Regions from separate parts of the Halomonas sp. N3-2A genome, predicted to be linked through region 1. Evidence: predicted binding sites of a transcription regulator. Region 1 holds the regulator's gene; each other region holds the start of a gene.
What was found. Region 1 encodes LexA, which represses DNA repair genes until DNA is damaged. Its sites were predicted from a motif close to TACTGTNTANNTANACAGTA; they were not measured.
Positions count from the first base shown of each region.

Region 1 (6,866 bases):
GCGATAGTCGCCTGCCTGCATTAGGATTGAGCAGCTTTCTGGAATCGAATGGGTAACGTGAAGGTAACGCAGCGTGAAGGGGCCGAGCTCCATTGCATCACCTGGTTCCACAACGTTTATAGCGGCGCTACTAAGCTGATGTTCTGCAAACTTATGGCGCAGCAATCCCGCCGCTAACGGCGTTGCAAAAATAGGGCAATTCCACCTGGGCCAGAGCCACGCCACGGCGCCAATATGATCTTCATGGCCATGGGTAATGTAGAGTGCCTTTGGGGTAATGTTGAGTGCTGCTAATGTATCTGTATTGGGCACCTGCAGCGGGGAATTGGGTAGATCTTGGCGAATCATCATGCCGCAGTCGACGGCGATCCACTCATCATCGTATCCATACAACGTAAGGTTCATTCCAATTTCACCACACCCACCTAGCGGCAGTAGGCGCAGGGGAGGGCGACGGCGGGGACGAAGTTGAACGCGTGGTGGGTGCATCAGTAATGAAAAGCCTAAAAAGTAAGACCTTAACTATACGGGAAGGCAGGGGCGGGTAACAATCATCGTGGCATTTGGCTGCGGTGCTTCCTTGATAAGCATAAGGTACACTATTTCGCCTATATACCGCTTCCCTACCGCTGGTAGGTGCTTGTCGAACGTGCCGTTAAAATATGTCAAGAGTGTTTATTTATGTCTCATTATTACCGTTTGGTGGTTTCTTGCCCTGATCAAGTGGGCATTGTGGCGCGTGTCTCAAGCTTTATTGCTCAACAAGGTGGTTCTATCACTGAAGCAAGTCAGCACTCTGATCTTGAGACCGGCCGATTCTTCATGCGATACGAAATTTTGGCAGATTCGTTGGGTATGTCGGCGGAGGCGTTACGTAGTGCGTTTGAGCCGGTGGCTAAAGCCTTCAATATGCAGTGGTCGCTCGTCGATACTCAAAAGCGTAGGCGTGTGGTGTTGATGGTGTCGCGGGAGTCTCACTGCCTGGTTGATCTGCTTTATCGTTGGCAGGCTGGGGAGCTTGATTGCGATATTGTCGGGGTTATTTCAAATCATGAGGATATGCGATCACTCACTGAGTGGTATGGCATTCCTTACCATCATGTGCCCGTAGATCCTGATAACAAGCAGGCTGCTTTCGAGCAGGTGCAAGCGCAGATTGATAGCGCAAGGGCTGACTGCGTTGTGCTGGCACGTTACATGCAAATTTTGCCACCTTCGCTCTGCTCGCGTTACGCGGGACGGGTGATTAACATCCACCACAGTTTCTTACCCTCTTTTGCCGGTGCTAAGCCCTACCATCAAGCTTACCAGCGTGGCGTTAAGCTAATCGGAGCTACCTGTCACTATGTCACTGAAGAACTGGATGCTGGGCCGATTATTGAACAAGATATTCATCGGGTAAGTCATTGCCATACGCCAACGGATCTCGTGCGCTTTGGGCGCGATGTCGAAAAAGCGGTATTGGCGCGTGGTTTACGATGGCATTTAGAAGACCGGGTATTAATCCATGGCAATAAGACCGTGGTGTTCAGCTGATCATGTTGTTTAGATACGCAGCGTTTTTAGTCAATTCGAGTTTACAGCTGGCTTGTCGTTAGCTGACGGGTAGATAGGGGCATCCATGTCTTTCGCGCAAAGTGTTTTAGCTCCCTGGGCATTGTTGCTGACGTGGTTGGTATCGTTGAGCGTACTTGCGTGGATGATATGGCTGCGCCCTTGGCGAGTGCTGATAGGCGATGTGGCTCTTCAGCATCGGTGGTTAGCCGCGACGCTCGCTGTGGTGTTGATGTGGCAACTGCGTGCTCAGGCAGTCGATTGGTTAACCCTGCACTTAGTCTTCACCGTCTTAATGACGTTGGTATTCAAAATGCCTCTCGCATTAATCAGCAATGTGCTGATTAATGTTGCGATGTCAGCCATTGGCCGTAACGAATGGGCGTTACTAGGCGCTAATGTGTTGGTAACCGGCATTGTACCTGCGGTCATTACCGGTCTGGTATGGCGATGGGTAGACCGGCGCCTGCCGGATAACTTGATGATCTTTTTATTCGTATGCGGCTTTTTTGGCGCAGCGCTGGCAACACTGGCAGGAGGGTTGTCGGTGGTCTTGCTAATCATGGTGGCGGGTACTGACTCTGAAGCTGTGTACTTAGCCCAAGAGTATGCGCGCTTCTTACCCCTGTTAATGCCCTCCGAGGCTTTTATCACAGGGATGTTACTCAGTATTTTATTGGTGTATCACCCGAGTTGGGTAGCTACGTTTAATGATCGTCGCTATATAGACTCTCAGTAACATTGCGATAGCCGGTGAGTATCTCTATCGAGTGCCTCACCGGCATTTACACTTACTCGCTTATCCCAGTGCTTGGCCGTTACCGCCACGTATGACACCAACTCCCACCCCTTCGATATCCAACTGCTGCGTACGCAGGTCAATTTCTATGGGCGCAAAGTCGCTGTTTTCAGCAATCAGCGTCACCGTATGGCCCTGTCGTTTAAAGCGTTTTACAGTGACTTCATCTTCTAACCTTGCCACCACGATTTGGCCATCACGAACCCGGTCGGTGCGATGCACGGCAAGAAGGTCGCCTTCCAGTATGCCAACATCCTTCATTGACAAGCCTCGCACCCGAAGAAGGTAATCCGCTTTGGGGGTAAAGTATTCAGCGGGGAGTGGGCAATAACGATCAATGTGTTCCGCTGCTAGAATCGGGCTTCCTGCGGCCACTTCGCCAATGACTGGTAAGCCATTCGGTAGTGGTTCTACGTTGGCGGCAGGCGCTGTTGCCGAGACATCACCGATATCCTGTGGTTCCTGATTAGGCAGTCGAATCCCCCGCGAGGTGTTACGGATAATGCGGATGGCACCTTTGCGCTCAAGCGCTCGTAAATGCTCTTCAGCAGCGTTAGGAGAACGAAAGCCTAGCGCTTTGGCAATTTCTGCGCGGGTCGGCGGATAGCCAAATTCAGACATCGTTTTAACAATAAAATCAAAAACATGCTGTTGACGAGCAGTAAGAGGACGCGACATAACAAACTCCAAAAAATTGAACAAGACAGTGGCTACATGTCGGCTTAAACAGTATGTGGTTAAGTATACAGTATGTTGCTCTGTCCAGTACATGCTAGAGCGTTTCGCTATGGCATGGCAGTCATTATGCGAATGGTGTCAGGAATGCAGATAGGAACGACGAGTGTGAGGGGCTCTGTCGACGGAGCGTCTGATGGCAGGTGTTTGAATAGGGGCCTAGGGTGCATTTGAGCGTTGGGTAAAAAGCTAAAGATAAGTGATTGAGCCAAATAGCGTTATGGCATAGTATTTAACGATGTTTTAAACACTCGTTTTCTGGAGGGCGCTATGGCGCAATCTGATACGGTAACACGTATCCTCGATACCGCTGAGGTGCTGTTTGCCGAGCGTGGTTTTGCCGAAACATCGCTACGCAATATCACCAGTAAAGCGCGGGTTAATTTGGCTGCCGTCAATTACCACTTTGGTTCTAAAAAGGCGCTTATCCAGGCGGTATTTGCGCGCTATTTAGATCCCTTCTCACAACGTTTTCACACGGCGCTTGATGAGCTGGAAGCGCAGTACAACGGTGATGTGATTCCGCTTGAAGTGCTGTTGGAAACAATGGCAAGCACGGTGCTGGCAGTGCCAGCTGAGCGCAATAGCCTGAAGGTGTTTATGCGTCTGCTAGGGTTGGCGTATAGCCAGGCACAAGGGCATTTACGCCGTTATATCCAACAGCAGTACGGAGACGTGTTTACCCGCTTTACTGAGTTGGTGCGCCAGGCAACGCCAGATTTACCTGATGCTGAGCGTTTTTGGCGACTGCATTTCATGCTGGGCACCGTGATTTTTACGCTGTCGGGTTTAGATGCGCTGCGTGACATTGCCGCGAAAGACTATAATGAGCAAGTAACCGTCAGGGATTTGGTAAGACGTTTACGCCCTGTCGTGGTTGCTGCCATGAATGCTCCGCTACCGCCTGCTGCTGATGAAGGACATTATGCGAACGCCCACGCTAGCTGAACTACCCCCGCAGAATGGTGGTTGGATAGACATCAATATCAAACACCAGCAGCTATGCTGGTGGCAAGGGCGCACGCTGCAGTACACGTGCGCTGTGTCCACCGGTGAAAAAGGCGTAGGGCAGCAGGAAGGCAGTGGTCAAACCCCCCTGGGATGGCATTATATCCGCGCATCGATAGGGGGCGGTTTAGCTGATAATGCTGTTTTTCGGGGGCGGCGGTGGACTGGGGAAGTGTTTACGTCGGCGCTTGCGGCGGAATTCCCTCATCGTGATTGGATCTTAACGCGCATTATGTGGCTCTGTGGTTTAGAGAGAGGAGTGAATCGAGGCGGGGATGTCGACACTCAGCGTCGTTTTATCTATCTTCATGGCACGCCACCTGATCAACCGATGGGCGTGGCCGCTTCACATGGGTGTATTCGGCTGCGCAATGATGATCTGCTTTATCTTTTTGAACATGCGCCGCCGGGCACACCCGTTTGGCTTCATAATGGCTAAGCGTAGGCAGCTTATTATTGATTTTTTGACACGAGAGATTGATCAACTAAAATTGACGGCCCTTTTGTTGGATCCATCACAATGACTCAATCTTTAGGCCCGGTCATGCTTGACCTTGAAGGGCCGCGATTAACCAAAGCTGAAAAACATCTTTTGATGGACCCTGCTGTGGGCGGTGTCATTTTATTCGCTAGAAATGTCGAGAATGCTTACCAGGTTAGAAAGCTTTGCAGTGATATTCGTCGTGTTCGCGGCGAGCTGTTACTTGGTATTGATCAAGAAGGCGGTCGCGTTCAGCGAATTAAAGAAGGCGTTACTCGCATGCCAGCCATGGCACGCATTGGTGATCAATTCGCTGAGGATTCGGCATCCGGTCTTGCACTAGCAAAAGACGCGGGTTGGTTGCTGGGCATGGAAATGGCTGCTTGCGGTCTGGATATCAGCTTTGCGCCTGTTTTAGATGTCGAAAGTGGCATCTCTAGTGTTATCGGTGATCGCAGCTTCAGCACCGACCCTGCACACGTCGCTGCGCTGGGTCAGTGTTTTATCAACGGTTTGCATGAAGCGGGTATGGCGGCGGTAGGTAAGCATTTTCCTGGCCATGGTGGCGTTGCCGCTGACTCCCATGTGGCGTTACCTGTGGATGACCGTCCGCTGGCGCTTATTAAACAGCGCGATCTTGTTCCGTTTAGCCAGCTTGCTACTCAGCTTGATGGTGTTATGCCTGCCCATGTTATTTATAGTGCGTTTGACTCACGTCCTGCTGGCTTCTCACCTAGTTGGTTGGGAATGTTAAGAGAGTCCCTGGGGTTTAAAGGTTGTATCTTTTCAGATGATTTAAGTATGGCGGGTGCTCATGAAGCGGGTGACCCGAAGGAGCGCGCCAGGGCTGCCCTTGCCGCAGGATGCGATATGCTATTGGTCTGTAATGACCGCTCTGCAGCGTTAGACGTTGTTGAAGCATGCCAAGGATTACACAGTAAACGACCAATCAAGCTACGCTATGGACGAGCCCGTCCAGACGTGGATGCGCTAACGGCACTTGGCCGCTGGCGTCGTACCCATGCCAAATTAGAAGCGTTGGCGAATTAACCCCATCTTTTCTTAAGTTATTTTCGTTTTTAAGTCACTGACTAGTTAACCCCTTCTTGGAGTAACCCGATGTCCAAACTGGATAAAGAGGCGCTTGAGTCGCTTGACTCAATGCGTGAGTTGATGGATAACGCTGACTGCTTGATTTCTCAACAACAAGTTGAGCGTGCACTGGATCGAATGGCTGAGGAAATTAGTAAAGATCTAGGGGATAAGTTACCGGTTTTTTACTGCGTTATGAATGGCGGCTTGATCACAACAGGGCACCTGCTAACCCGATTAGGTTTCCCTCTAGAAGTCGATTATCTGCATGCCACCCGTTATCGTAACGAGTTGCGAGGTGGCGAACTTTTTTGGCGCGTTTCTCCAGAAATTCCCATGGCAGGGCGCCACGTCGTCATTGTCGATGACATTCTTGATGAGGGCTCTACGTTAGCCGCTATTCTTGCCTACTGCGAGGAAGCCCAAGCGGCGAGCGTTACAACGGCCGTGCTGGTGGATAAGCAGCATGACCGTAAAGCGGTACCTGGCTTAAAAGCCGATTACTGTAGCCTAGAGGTTGCAGATCGTTACGTGTTCGGCTTTGGCATGGATTACAAAGGCTACTGGCGTAATGCCCCTGGAATATTTGCTCCCAAGGGCATGTAATGCTCTGGCCTAGCGGGGCGAGAAGCGCCTAGCTAGGCCTGTCTCTGCAATCATTCGGGTTGATATCTCTTCTACTGAAAAGCGTGTCGTATCGATAAACGGGATGTGCATCGAGCGATATAGCGACTCAGCCTGTTCAACTTCTTGCAAACACTGATCCATTGAACTGTAGCGACTGTTGGGACGGCGCTCGTTGCGTATTGCTGCTAGTCTGCGAGCATCAATTGTCAGACCAAACAGCTTGTGTCTATGAGGGGCGAGTGCCTTGGGTAGTTTTAAACTGCCATCTTCATCCAAGTCATCTTCGGTTAATGGGTAGTTAGCTGCTCGAATGCCAAATTGAAGCGCTAGATAAAGTGAGGTGGGTGTTTTGCCGCAACGTGAAACGCCAACCAGAATAATGTCGGCTTTATCGTATTGGTGCGTTCGTGCGCCATCATCATTATCTAGCGCAAAATGGACGGAATGGATGCGATCCATGTAAACATCATCGCTACCAATCGAGTGCGTTCTGCCGACGCTGTAAGAGGAGTGCGTCTCTAACTCTTGCTCTAGGGGTTCTAAAAAGGTAGAGAAGATATCCACCTTGAA
Region 1 is NZ_CP022286.1:1,203,488-1,210,353, forward strand. Features, by position in the region: gene CEK60_RS05645 (ribonuclease J) at 1-405, opposite strand, end outside; gene purU (formyltetrahydrofolate deformylase) at 682-1,536, shown strand; gene CEK60_RS05655 (energy-coupling factor ABC transporter permease) at 1,622-2,293, shown strand; gene lexA (transcriptional repressor LexA) at 2,354-3,031, opposite strand; gene CEK60_RS05665 (TetR/AcrR family transcriptional regulator) at 3,359-4,036, shown strand; gene CEK60_RS05670 (L,D-transpeptidase) at 4,014-4,535, shown strand; gene nagZ (beta-N-acetylhexosaminidase) at 4,617-5,627, shown strand; gene CEK60_RS05680 (hypoxanthine-guanine phosphoribosyltransferase) at 5,697-6,275, shown strand; gene ppsR (posphoenolpyruvate synthetase regulatory kinase/phosphorylase PpsR) at 6,285-6,866, opposite strand, start outside.

Region 2 (6,866 bases), 2.3 Mb from region 1:
TGATGCGAGTCAATTTTTGCATTTGAGCCTATTCTTCACTATCGTGGTTTCGGTCGATCATACCCGACCTAACCTGTTACTGCGAAGAGCAACCATGGCCGATCAGAACCATGAACTGCGCAAAGCCGGGCTGAAAGTAACCCTGCCGCGCGTCAAGATCCTGCAGATTCTCGAAAATGCTTCGGGTCAACACCACCTTAGCGCAGAAGAAGTGTACAAAACACTGATTGATGCGGGCGAGGATGTTGGCTTGGCTACCGTGTACCGCGTGCTGACTCAGTTTGAATCAGCAGGCTTGGTGATCCGTCATAATTTTGATGGTGGCCACGCGGTGTTCGAGATGACTCAAGAAGACCACCACGACCATATGGTGTGTTTAGAAAGTGGTGAAATCATTGAGTTTGTCGATGAAATCATCGAGCGACGTCAGCAAGAGATCGCCGAAGAGCACGGCTATGAACTTGTGGACCATGCCCTGGTGCTTTACGTACGCCCCCGTGGGTCGGACGTAACCCGACAGGACAGCGGCCCCACAAATAAAAAATAGTCGCGCTAAATAAAACGCCCCTAGGGTGCGAGTGATGACTCATTCGCGCCCTAGGGGCGTTTTTTATAGTGTGTGGCGTTTGCTAGCGCGTTGTCGATTGAAAAAAGCGCTTAGTGCGGTGGCCGTTGGCTCGCGTGCAGCATTTCGCGGGCGTGGGCGAGTGTTTGGTCAGATAGCGTTACACCGCCCAACATGCGGGCGAGTTCGCTGATACGCCCCTGTTCGTCCAGCAGGGCCATATGGGTCAGCGTGCTATCTCGTTTGGCGCGTTTTTCAATATGCAGGTGCTGATGCGCCTGAGCGGCGACCTGAGGCAGGTGGGTGACAGTCATTACTTGACCGTTTTCGCCGAGCTTGCGCAGCAGTTGACCGACAATTTCGGCCGTCGCTCCCGAGATACCCACGTCCACTTCATCGAAGACCAAGCTGGGAATGGTGGAGTGGGAAGCGGCCACCACTTGAATGGCAAGGCTGATGCGCGATAATTCACCGCCCGAAGCCACTTTGGTTAGCGGCCTGGCGGGCTGGCCTGGGTTCGCGCTAATCAGGAATTGGACGTGGTCCAGGCCTTCCGGCGTAGGCGTTTCACGCGGGGTAACGTCCACGTCAAAGCGTGCTTTACCCATCGCCAAGAACCCTAGCTGCTGCTGCACTTCTTTGCCCAAGCGAACGGCGGCTTTTTGTCGCGCCTCGCTTAGTTGTTTGGCATCACTGCGATAGCGCTCGCGGTATTCAGACACTTGGTTGCTTAACGACTCCAGGTCGTCGTCGCTGGCTTCTAGCAGTTCGACTTCCTGGCTGAGCCGGGCATGCAGTGCGCAAATCTCTTCCGGGGCAACGTGGTGTTTACGGGCAATACGGTGGACATCGCCAAGCCGTTCTTCTACCCAGGCTAGGCGCTCTGGGTCTAGTTCAGTCGTACTGGCAAGACGATTTAGCTCGCTGGAAGCTTCCTCTACTTGAATGCGCGCATCGCTAAGCATAGCCAAGGTATTGGCCAGTGTGCCTTTGTCACTGCCGGGTAACGCGCTTAAATGGGCATAGGCTTGATTTAACAGCGACAGAGCGCCACCTTCATCGCTCGCGCAGCAGTCGGCGGCAAACTGGGTTTCACGCAGCGTCTCTTCCGCATGGGCGAGGGTATGCTGCTCCTCTTCTAGCGTTTGCAGCTCACCCTCTGCCAATCCCAGTTGATCTAATTCTTCTACTTGGTAGCGCAGCAGTTGCCGCTTTGCCTCAACTTCACTGCCTTCTTCGCTGAGTTTTTTTAATCGCCGCCGGGCGCTGCGCCACTCGCGGAAGGTTTCAGCCAACTGCTGGCTACGCTCACGTAGCCCGGCATAATCATCTAGCAGGGCGAGGTGGGTTTCTTCACGCATGAGTGCCTGATGAGCATGCTGTCCATGGATTTGAATCAGCTGCTCGCCCAGCGATTTTAGGTCAGCGATGGTGGCAGGGTGGCCATTGATCCACGCTTTGGAGCGACCGCTGGCGGTAACCACACGGCGCAGCAAGCACTCTTCAGCAGGCAGCTCGCGAGCAGTCAACCACTCTGTGGCAGCGGGTAGATGTTGAATATCAAAACGAGCGGAAAGGTCGGTGCGCTCACGTCCATGGCGCACGCTGCCAGCGTCGGCACGCTCACCCAAACATAGGCCAAGGGCCCCGAGTAAAATCGATTTGCCTGCCCCAGTTTCCCCGGTAATCGCCGTCATACCACGGGTTAGGTCGAGTTCAAGGCGGTCAACAATAGCGTAATCTTGGATTGCTAGCTGCGTGAGCATAAGGCCTCCTGAGGCGGTGCGGCACAGAAGCTGGATACTTATCCAATAATTGTTGTTTTATACAGTAGTCTATAACTCACTTCAATGCCCCTCTTGAGATGGCTTTTATGGCCCCCATATAGCGTCCATACGTGGTTAATACTCGTTACTTAACCGAGGTGGCCGTTAATGCCACCGCTGGATACTTTTCAGGAGCTAGGCATGGCAAAAGAACCGCAAACCCCATTAGAAGATGAGCTGGCCCGCCAAGAGCAAGAGGCGGAAGTCACCGAGCAAGCGGCTGAAGAGCGCCTGGTCGAGGGTGAGCTGGAAGGGTTAATCGAGGACGACGCTGCGTTAGAGGACGGCGTGGGAAACCCGGAAGCCGATATGCTAGCCGCTCAGGTGGAAGAGCTTGAGCAGAGCTTGGCGGAAGCTAAAGACCAAGCGCTACGTGCCGCTGCTGAAGCTCAAAACGTGCGTCGCCGAGCTGAGCAAGAGGCTGAAAAAGCGCGTAAGTTTGCTTTAGAAAAATTTGTTAAAGAGCTGTTGCCCGTTGTTGATAGTCTGGAAAAAGCCCTAGAGAGCATGGAAGACGGAGCCTCTGACGTACATCGTGAGGGCGTTTCCATGACCCTCAAAATGCAGTTAGGCGTATTGAATAAATTTGGCGTGGAAAGCGTTGAACCCCAGGGTGAACCCTTCGACCCCCAAGTTCACGAAGCGATGGCGATGGTGCCGAATCCCGAGCTTGAACCCAATACCGTCATGGATGTGATGCAGAAGGGTTATTTGCTTAACGGCCGCCTAGTTCGCCCCGCGATGGTGGTGGTTAGCCAAAAAGCCAATTAAGCATTGGCTGACGCAAAGCAAAAAAAGCCCCTTGAAATGCTGCAAGCGGCCCCCAAATAAAGGGCAACCCGCGGGAAAACCCGCAAACGCTTTAAATTTCAAAAAGCAGATTTTTTGACATCAGCTTTCAAACATCAGTTTTGTAACAACCGAATTCGAGGTTTTTGCTATGGGACGCATTATTGGTATCGATCTGGGCACCACCAACTCTTGTGTGGCAGTGCTCGATGGTGACAGCGCTAAAGTCATTGAAAATGCCGAAGGCGGCCGCACTACGCCTTCCATTATTGCTTACACCGACGATGGTGAGACGCTGGTAGGCCAGGCGGCAAAACGTCAGGCCGTCACCAACCCTGAGAACACCCTTTACGCGATCAAGCGCCTGATTGGCCGTCGCTTCAAAGATGATGTCGTACAAAAAGACATCAAAATGGTGCCTTATAAAATCGCCGAAGCCGACAACGGTGATGCCTGGGTTGAAGTAAAAGGCAAAAAAATGGCGCCGCCGCAGGTAAGTGCGGAAGTGCTGAAGAAAATGAAGAAAACTGCCGAAGACTACCTCGGTGAAGCGGTAACTGAAGCGGTCATCACTGTACCGGCGTACTTTAACGACAGCCAGCGCCAGGCCACGAAAGATGCGGGTCGCATCGCCGGTCTTGATGTTAAGCGCATCATTAACGAGCCGACCGCTGCTGCATTGGCCTACGGTATGGACAAATCCCGTGGTGATAAAACCATCGCGGTATATGACCTGGGTGGCGGTACTTTCGATATCTCTATTATCGAAGTGGCCGACGTTGACGGCGAAACTCAGTTTGAAGTGTTGGCCACCAACGGCGACACCTTCCTGGGCGGCGAAGACTTCGACTTGGCGCTGATCAACTACTTAGTTGACCAGTTCAAAGCGGACAGCGGTATGGATCTGTCTGGCGACAACCTCGCGATGCAGCGCCTGAAAGAAGCGGCTGAGAAGGCTAAAATTGAGCTTTCCAGTGCCCAGCAGACAGACGTTAACTTGCCGTACATCACCGCTGACAACACTGGCCCGAAACACCTTAACGTGAAGGTGACGCGTGCCAAGCTGGAGTCGTTGGTTGAAGATCTGGTACAGCGCTCGCTCGACCCGTGCAAAATGGCGCTGAAAGATGCTGGTTTGTCTGCATCTGAAATCGACGAAGTGATTCTGGTCGGTGGCCAGACGCGTATGCCGATGGTGCAGAAGAAAGCCGCTGATTTCTTCGGTAAAGAAGCGCGTAAAGACGTCAACCCAGATGAAGCGGTTGCTGTTGGTGCGGCGATTCAGGGCGGTGTTCTTGGCGGCGACGTGAAAGACGTTCTGCTGCTCGACGTTACCCCGCTGACCCTGGGTATTGAAACCCTGGGTGGCGTAATGACGCCGCTGATCGACAAAAACACCACCATCCCCACGAAGAAGACGCAAACCTTCTCCACGGCGGATGACAACCAAACGGCAGTGACGATTCACGTCGTTCAGGGTGAGCGTAAGCAGGTCTCGCAGAATAAGTCGCTGGGTCGTTTTGATCTTGCCGACATTCCGCCAGCACCGCGTGGTGTGCCGCAGATTGAAGTGGCCTTCGATCTGGATGCCAACGGCATTCTAAACGTATCGGCCAAAGATAAGGCGACCAATAAAGAGCAGTCTATCGTCATTAAAGCGTCCAGCGGTCTCACGGATGAAGAGATCGAGCAAATGGTACGCGATGCGGAAGCTCACGCGGACGAAGACAAAAAGTTCGAAGCGCTGGTGCAGCTGCGTAACCAAGCAGATGGCATGATTCACGCCACTCGCAAAACCGTGCAGGAAGCCGGCGATAAAGCGACCGATGACGAGAAACAAGCCATCGAGACCGCGATCAGCGAGCTGGAAGAAGCAGTGAAGACTGACGATCAGGACAACATCCAGCAGAAGCTGGACGCGCTGACCGAAGTGTCTGGCCAATTGGCGCAGAAAATGTACGCCGAGCAAGCGGAAGCTGCTCAGCAGGCGGACGGTGAAAGTGCTGAAAATGCCAGCACCAAGCCAGAGGATGACGTGGTTGACGCTGAGTACGAAGAAGTCAACGACGACAAAAAGAAACAGTAAATCACCTCTATCTGTTAAGGAATGCGGTGGCGCGGGAGACAACTCCCGCGTTGCTGTTTCCGAAGCAGACGCCTAATTAAGTGCGTAGCTAACCAGGAGGCGTAGGACCCATGTCCAAACGCGATTATTACGAAGTCCTGGGTGTCGAAAAAGGGGCTGATCAGAAAGAGATCAAAAAGGCCTACCGCCGCTTGGCGCAAAAATTCCACCCTGATCGAAACCCGGACGATAACACTGCAGCGGAAAAATTCCGTGAGGTGTCAGAAGCGTACGAAGTCTTAAGCGATGGCGAAAAGCGCGCGGCGTATGATCAATTTGGTCACGCCGGTGTTGATGGCCAGGGCGGCGGCTTTGGCGGTGGTGGGTTCGGTGGTGGTGGCGCTGGCGACTTCAGCGACATCTTCGGCGATGTGTTTGGCGATATCTTTGGTGGCGGTGGTGGCCGTCGTCGTGGCCCTAACGCCCCCGCGCGTGGCAGTGATCTGCGCTACAACTTAGAGCTGGATCTGGAAAACGCAGTTTCCGGCACAACCGTTGATATCCGCGTGCCACGTCATATCGAATGTGACCGCTGCGATGGTGAAGGTGCTGAACCTGGTTCTAGCAAAGAAACTTGCCCCACGTGCCATGGCCACGGCCAAGTGCGTATGCAGCAAGGTTTCTTCGCGGTTCAGCAAACCTGCCCGACCTGTCACGGCAGTGGCCAGCACATCAAAGTGCCGTGCCACAAATGTAACGGTGAAGGCCGCGTGCGGGAAACGCGCACGCTATCGGTGAAGATTCCGCCTGGTGTTGATACGGGTGATCGCATTCGTCTGAATGGCGAAGGTGAAAGTGGTATTAACGGTGGCCCGCCCGGTGACCTGTATGTTCAGGTGTCGATCAAGCCACACCACATCTTCCAGCGCGATGGCAAACACCTGCAGTGTGACGTGCCGATCAATTTTGTTGACGCTGCATTAGGTGGGGAGCTAGAAGTACCCACGCTGGATGGCCGTGTGAAGCTGAAGATTCCACCGGAAACTCAAACCGGTAAACTCTTCAGGCTGCGCGGTAAAGGCGTGAAGCCGGTACGCGGCGGCGCACCTGGCGACTTGCTTTGCAAAGTGGTGCTGGAGACGCCGGTCAATCTCAATGACGAGCAGAAAGACCTGCTTCGTCAGTTGCAAGAGAGCTTTGACGGCAGCAATAGCCACAGCCACTCGCCGAAGAAAACTGGCTTCTTCGACAGTGTGAAGAAGTTTTTTGAAGAGATGAAGCCGTAACGGCGATTCACTTCACAGCACATCAGCGCCCCGACACTTTCAAGTGTCGGGGCGTTTTTGTTGATTGCTTATCGCTAACTCATTGTGTTGCATAGTGTAAAATAGCGGGTCTGATGGGCTTATCGATTAATCGCTAACCGATACCCTTTTAAAGCGTGGATTATTTGCACATAACTTATTTGCACATAAGGACGAGGGCAAATGCTAGCGGATGAAGAGTCTCGCCCTGGGTTGGGCATTGGGCTGCGGGTGCTTTCCGGCGTGCTGTTTACCGGTATGTTGGTGTGTATTAAAGCAGTGAGTGACGAGGTGCCGGTAGGGCAGTCGGTGTTTTT
Region 2 is NZ_CP022286.1:3,526,186-3,533,051, reverse strand. Features, by position in the region: gene CEK60_RS16435 (outer membrane protein assembly factor BamE) at 1-22, opposite strand, end outside; gene fur (ferric iron uptake transcriptional regulator) at 95-547, shown strand; gene recN (DNA repair protein RecN) at 658-2,331, opposite strand; gene grpE (nucleotide exchange factor GrpE) at 2,533-3,162, shown strand; gene dnaK (molecular chaperone DnaK) at 3,332-5,266, shown strand; gene dnaJ (molecular chaperone DnaJ) at 5,377-6,531, shown strand; gene CEK60_RS16405 (DMT family transporter) at 6,733-6,866, shown strand, end outside.
Region 2: recN (DNA repair protein RecN) is a predicted target of LexA. The motif match lies at 2,379-2,398, and genes of this name have one in related genera.

Region 3 (6,866 bases), 1.1 Mb from region 1:
ATAAGCCATCCACAGCGGACGCCGAGTGGCCGCGCCTGCCAGCGGCATCACAGCTTGTATCACGGCCATCAACAGGGCAATGACCAGAGCAAAGTGGCCTATTTCAGGAATCATTTTGATGAACATGCGCGCTCCGAATTAGCAGTGGGCATAACCGCCTGCTTGACACGATAAGACATTAATAATCGCTTGCTTGGGGGGTGCCTTCCTGCTCCAAACGCTTACCCACCTCAGCCGCTTTTGCCTGATAATCTGCCGGGGAGTAACCTGCTTCTTCCAATGCTTGCGCCACTTCGGGCGGCATATAATTTTCATCGTGGCGGGCTAAGACTTTATCGGCATATAAGCGCCCATCTGTCTGAAGCTCTCCTACCACGACCACCCCCTGCCCTTCACGGAAAAGATCCGGCAGAATCCCGCTGTAGTAGACCTCCAAGTCATCGACGTAATCCGTCACGGTAAACTCAACATCAAGGCTTTCAGGATCACGCGACACCGATCCCTCTTTAACCATTCCGCCCGCGCGAATCTGGCGCTCCATGGGCGCGTCGCCCTGAGCAATCTGTACCGGGCTAAAAAATAAATTGATGTTGGAGCGCAGCGCATAAAGTGTCAGCCCCACCGCTATCGCGGTTAATGAAACCAACCCTAAAATAACGAACAGCTTCTGTTTACGTTTAGGCGTCATGACGAACGTCCCTTTGAGCAGAGTTAACTGGTGCTTGCGCGGCCTGGGAGTGGGCGTTTTGGCGGCGCACACGGCGCTTCACGCCTTTCAGCAGTTGGCTGCGCTCGAGGCGCGCATGCCAAACTATCACCAGCATCAACAACGCAGTCATGCCCCAAGCAGCCCACACATAAAGCCCGTGGCCACCCATGGCAAAAAATTCATTAAGTGAGGAAAAAGCCATTATCTCACCTCCTCTACTAGCTCTTGCACCCAGCGCTTATTGGTTTCACGGCGCAGTATTTCACTGCGCGTGCGCATCAGGGTTAACGCTATAAAAAAGCAGTAGAAGCCGAGTACCATAATGAGCAGCGGTGCCCACATTTCCATAGGCATTGCCGAACGTCCGGTAATCGTAAACGAGGCAGGCTGGTGCAGGGTGTACCACCACTCCACCGAATATTTGATGATCGGAATATTAATCACGCCCACCATCGCCAGCACTGAGGCTGCACGAGATCCACTATCGCGACTACTGAAAGCACCGCGCAGTGCAATGACCCCTAAATACAAAAACAGCAAAATCAGCATGGACGTTAAGCGTGCGTCCCACATCCACCAGGTTCCCCAGGTAGGCACCCCCCATACTGCGCCTGAAAAAAGTGCTACAAAGGTCATCGCAGCACCTAATGGTGCCATCACGGTGGCTGCCATATCGGCTACTTTGATTTTCCAGACCATATATACCAAGCCTGAAATTGCCATTGAGACAAAAATGGATTGTGCTAGGAAAGCGGCAGGAACGTGGACATAGATAATCCGAAAGCTATTGCCCTGCTGATAATCCGCGGGAGCAAATACCAGCCCCCAAACGCTTCCCAGCAGCAACAGGAGCACCGCCGCTGCCCAGAACCAGGGCTGAAGCTTGGCGCTAATCGCGTAGAACCACTTGGGTGATCTCAGTTTATTTATAAAGGCCCACATGGTGTTTTCGTCCTTTAACCGTTGATGCTGATGCGTAGCGAGGCGGCAATAGCCCAAGGTGCTAGCATTAACGAAATCGCTAAAAGTGCGCCCAAAATAGCCAGATGCGCCGCGATACCATCGCCTAAAATAGCGGCCTGCACGGCGCCAGCACCAAAAATAAGCACTGGAATATAGAGCGGCAGCACCAGCAGTGACAGCAATACACCGCCGCGAGCTAATCCGACGGTCAGCGCGGCGCCAATCGCACCAATCAAGCTGAGGCTTGCGGTTCCCAATGCCAGCGATAGCGCTAAAACCATGTAACTACCGGCAGGAAGTGCCAACATGATACCTAAAATCGGCGCCATAAGTGCCAAAGGCAGTCCTGTCAGCAGCCAGTGAACAGCAACTTTGGCAAGGCTAAGCGCCGCCAGCGGCTGAGGGGCTAACAGTAGCTGCTCCAAACTACCGTCGTCGTAGTCGCTCCGGAACAGACTATCCAGAGAAAGCAATGCCGCTAGCAATGCCGCCACCCACAGCAACCCAGGCGCTATTTCTGCCAGTAACTGGGGATCAGGTGAAATGCCGATCGGAAAGAGCGTAATCACCAAGGCAAAGAACACCAATGGGTTAAGCACTTCACCACGACGACGTAGCAACAGCGTTAGATCTCGCTTAAAGGTGGCACTAATGGCGACCATGAGCCCACCGGAAGGCGCATGCATCGACATTTCTGGGATGCCTGTCGTGGCGTGTGAGCTTGGCAACGCTGTCTCCTTCTACCCCAGTTGAACGCGCCTAAGCACGGATGATGCGGTTAACTCATGATGTGTCGTCACTAAGACACAGCCTCCCGCGTTGGCATGCGCAACAAGCTGCGCTTCTAGTGCTGCCACTCCGTGGCGATCAATGGCTGTAAAAGGTTCATCCAGGACCCACAATGCCCGCTTAGTAAGCGTCAGTCTCGCAAGGGCAATTCGCCGCTGCTGCCCAGCAGAAAGCTGCCCGGCGGGTACATCCTCAAAGCCACTCAGCCCAACCTGTGCCAGCGCTTCTTCACGCTGGTAATCGTCGCCTTTTTCGCCGCTAAGCGCTTGGTACCACGCTAAGTTTTCCAGCGGAGAAAGCCCCGCTTTTATGCCAGGGGCATGCCCTAAATAGAGTAGATTGGCGAGAAAATGTTCACGCACCTCGCGCATTGAGTCGCCATTCCAATAAATGTCGCCATGGTAGTCGCTCAACTGGCCTGAAAGAATTTTCAACAGTGTCGTTTTTCCGCTCCCGTTAGGGCCTTCGATACGCACTATTTCGCCACGTTGAATATCAAGATCTAGCCCCTCAAACAGCCAACGATCATCGCGTTCACAGGCTAGCTGTCGGGCTTGTAGGCAGAGGCTCAAGGATATCTCCAGGCACGTAGATTTTGCGTCGAACTCTACACGGAAAGCCCCTTTCTCGCCAGTCGCTCTCTGCGGTCAGGGGTCGCATCACACTTCAACCAATCTTCGCTTAAGAACAATAGACAATGCAGAGCACTAGCACTGTATGCAAAAACAGGTCTATACTACAAACACTGTATGAAAAAACATTACCGATTATAAACACAGCAATCTGCTCAATTACACGCCTAGGGAGCGGGCGCTGCATTGGAGAAAACTGCATGACGATGACAATGCCAACACCCTTGAACATAACTCAACATGCGCTATCTCAAACGACGTCGAATACAGGTCGCCCTATTTATTCGGCACCTCGTGTAACGCGGCGCAACACTTATGCGCTTCGCGTGCGCGGCAACAGAATGCGTGAATGCAATCTATTCGATGGCGATGTCATCATTATTCGCCGCTATCAACAAGGTAGCCATCAAGAAACCGCTATCGCGACGATAAACCAGCGAGAAGTTGCCCTAAAGCAACTTTCCATTAGTCGACTTGGCGTTCACTTATGGCCCGAAGATGCAGCCATGCCTGCCGTCTTCCTGCATAATTGTGATATTCAAGTGCTGGGAATGGTAATGGGCGTCGAGCATGGCGCTAACAACACTCGGCACCACTAATTCGCCACCCGCTTTAGGGAGCATCGATTGCGTTACCGAGTTCCAGACCTAGCATCCGCCACATGGCATACCGCTGAAATTGAGGTTGAAAAAAGTCGCTTCCTCACGTGGATATGCCATGCACCCAGCACAGCTGACCATCATGCAATGTTGCAGGCGGCAAAAACCGCTCATCCCAATGCAAGTCATCACTGCACGGCCTTTATTGCGGGCCCTCCTGGTGAACAAACGCACATAGGGTTCTCTGATGATGGCGAACCCGGCGGCACTGCCGGCAGACCCATGTATCAAGCCTTGCTCGGTAGCCAGATGGGTGAAATAGGCTGTGTGGTGATTCGTTACTTTGGCGGCACCAAGTTGGGCACGGGTGGACTTGCCCGGGCTTACGCACAGTCGGTTAACGCCGGGATTGAAACATTACCTACCCGCGAAGTCGTCGAACGGGATAACTACCAGCTGCGTGTCAACTTTGCCCATGAAGCCGTCGCGCGCGCTTGGTGTGACGAGCAGAAAATTCCCGTCCAACAGGCAGAGTACGATGGCAACGGCGTATGCCTTACGATTGGCTGGCCAAGAGATGAGACCTTAAATTTCACTACGCTTGAAAATCGCCTAAAGACAGCCCTCGATATTCAAAAAGTGCCGCCACAATAAGATTATTATATCGCTGACAAAAAAAACGCGACTTACGCGAGCAATTGCTCGGTAAGCCGCGTTTTAGTCGCTAACCATTACGTAACGATAACTGCGCAATGGTACTGCTAGCGGGTTTTAGCCCAAATATTTAATCATCACACCCGCCGCAACGGCAGAACCGATAACACCGGCCACATTAGGGCCCATGGCATGCATCAGCAGGAAGTTATGCGGGTTCGACTCCAAGCCAACCTTATTAGCTACTCGCGCAGCCATCGGCACTGCCGAAACACCTGCGGCACCAATCAGCGGATTAATGGGCATTTTGCTGACTAGGTTCATCAGCTTCGCCATCAACACGCCTGCGGCCGTGCCAATACCAAACGCCACAATACCCAGGCCCAAGATACCCAGCGTTTCGAATGCCAGAAAGCTATCTGCCATCAGCTTGGAACCCACCGATAGCCCTAAGATAATCGTCACGATATTGATCAGAGCGTTTTGCGCCGTATCCGATAAGCGCTCAACCACACCGCACTCACGCATCAAGTTACCAAAGCAGAACATCCCTAACAGCGGCGCTGCATCAGGTAGGAAAAGCGCGACGGCAATCAATAACATCAGCGGGAAAACGATCTTTTCCAGTTTGGATACCGGACGCAGCTGCGTCATCTTAATTTGACGCTCTTTCTGCGTGGTCAGCAGCCGCATAATCGGCGGCTGAATCAGCGGCACCAGCGCCATGTAGGCGTACGCCGCCACTGCGATAGCACCCAGCAACTCAGGAGCCAATACGCTTGATACATAAATAGACGTTGGACCATCAGCACCGCCGATAATACCAATGGCGGCCGCTTGATTAAGCGAAAAGTCCATCACCCCCAGTGAGGTCAGCATCACAGCACCAAACAGTGTGGCAAAAATGCCAAACTGAGCAGCCGCGCCTAAAAAGAGCGTCCGCGGGTTAGCCAGTAACGGGCCGAAGTCGGTCATGGCCCCCACGCCCATAAAGATAATCAATGGCGCAATACCAGAGGCAATCGCTACTTTATAGAAGTTATAGAGCATCCCATCGCTATAACCTACGCCAACCGCAATATCCTTTGCCGCACGCAATTGATCGGGAGCTGCAGTATCGTGGGCAATCGCTTTAAGCGACTCTCGCCAAGCTTCCACACCACTTAATGGATCAAGGGTAGCGCCCAGTACGGAAGCTATCTGCTGCAGCACAGCAGGTTTTGCCACCTCAATCGCTTGATCGAGCGCTGAGATTGCCAAGCCCGCCTCAGGGATATTGGCAAGAATGCCGCCAAACCCAATTGGCACCAGCAGCAACGGCTCAAACTTCTTGTGAATGGCAAGATAGAGCAGCCCAAGCCCTACCAAAATCATGGCCGCCTGACCAAGCTCAAGGTTATAAAGCCCCGAGCCCTCCCATAAGGTAATTAGTTTTTCCATTGCCAAATGCCCTTAAAGCTCGATCAGCGAATCGCCGACGGTGACGCTGTCACCCTCGCTGACGTTAACTTTCGATACGGTACCGGCACTACTGGCACGCACTTCGGTTTCCATTTTCATGGCTTCCAAAATAATCACCACATCGCCATCCGCTACTTGGTCACCCGGGCGTACATTGACCTTGAAGATATTGCCAGCAAGCGGTGCATCAATGCTTTCTCCACTAGATGCAGGCGCTTCCTCTTTGGGTGCGTTAGCACTCATTGCCGCCTGTTCCTGCACCGCGCCTATCTCGCCACCTTCAGACACTTCCACTACAAACGCTTTGCCATTGAGCTTAACGGTATACGTTTCCGGGCCACTCGAAACCGCTGGCGCTTTGTTTGCGGCTTTTGCCGGTACGTTAGCGCTTTTCGCCTCAGCCACTTGAGGGGCGGGTTCGAAGGCATCCGGGTTGTCACGATTTTTAAGGAATTTCAGACCAATTTGCGGGAACAGCGCGTAGGTCAGCACGTCATCTATTCCCTGCTCGCCGCTGGCAATACGAATGCTGTCTGCGCTCGCTTTTTCTTTAAGCTCGGTCGCTAGTCGGTCCATTTCTGGCGACAGGTTATCTGCCGGGCGACAGGTGATCGGTTCGCCACCTTCGAGCACGCGTTTTTGCAGCTCTGCATTAAACGGCGCGGGCGCGGAGCCGTATTCACCTTTTAGCAACGCCTGAACTTCTTTGGAGATGGACTTGTAACGCTCACCCATCATCACGTTCATCACTGCTTGAGTACCCACAATCTGAGAGGTCGGCGTCACCAGCGGAATAAAGCCGAGGTCTTCGCGTACCCGGGGGATTTCATTCAACACATCGTCGAGTTTATCGCCGGCGCCCTGCTCTTTAAGCTGGCCTTCCATGTTGGTGAGCATGCCGCCAGGCACTTGGGCAATCAAAATGCGTGAGTCAATACCGCGCAACGAGCCTTCGAACGCCGCATACTTTTTGCGCACTTCACGGAAATAGCTGGCGATATCTTCCAACAATTCCAGGTCAAGACCGGTATCACGATCGGTATCTTTGAGCATGGCCAC
Region 3 is NZ_CP022286.1:2,339,594-2,346,459, forward strand. Features, by position in the region: gene CEK60_RS10945 (heme lyase CcmF/NrfE family subunit) at 1-126, opposite strand, end outside; gene ccmE (cytochrome c maturation protein CcmE) at 179-688, opposite strand; gene ccmD (heme exporter protein CcmD) at 678-911, opposite strand; gene CEK60_RS10960 (heme ABC transporter permease) at 911-1,651, opposite strand; gene ccmB (heme exporter protein CcmB) at 1,666-2,364, opposite strand; gene ccmA (cytochrome c biogenesis heme-transporting ATPase CcmA) at 2,413-3,033, opposite strand; gene CEK60_RS10975 (LexA family protein) at 3,294-3,692, shown strand; gene CEK60_RS10980 (IMPACT family protein) at 3,720-4,346, shown strand; gene CEK60_RS10985 (sodium ion-translocating decarboxylase subunit beta) at 4,464-5,786, opposite strand; gene oadA (sodium-extruding oxaloacetate decarboxylase subunit alpha) at 5,799-6,866, opposite strand, start outside.
Region 3: CEK60_RS10975 (LexA family protein) is a predicted target of LexA. The motif match lies at 3,173-3,192, and genes of this name have one in related genera.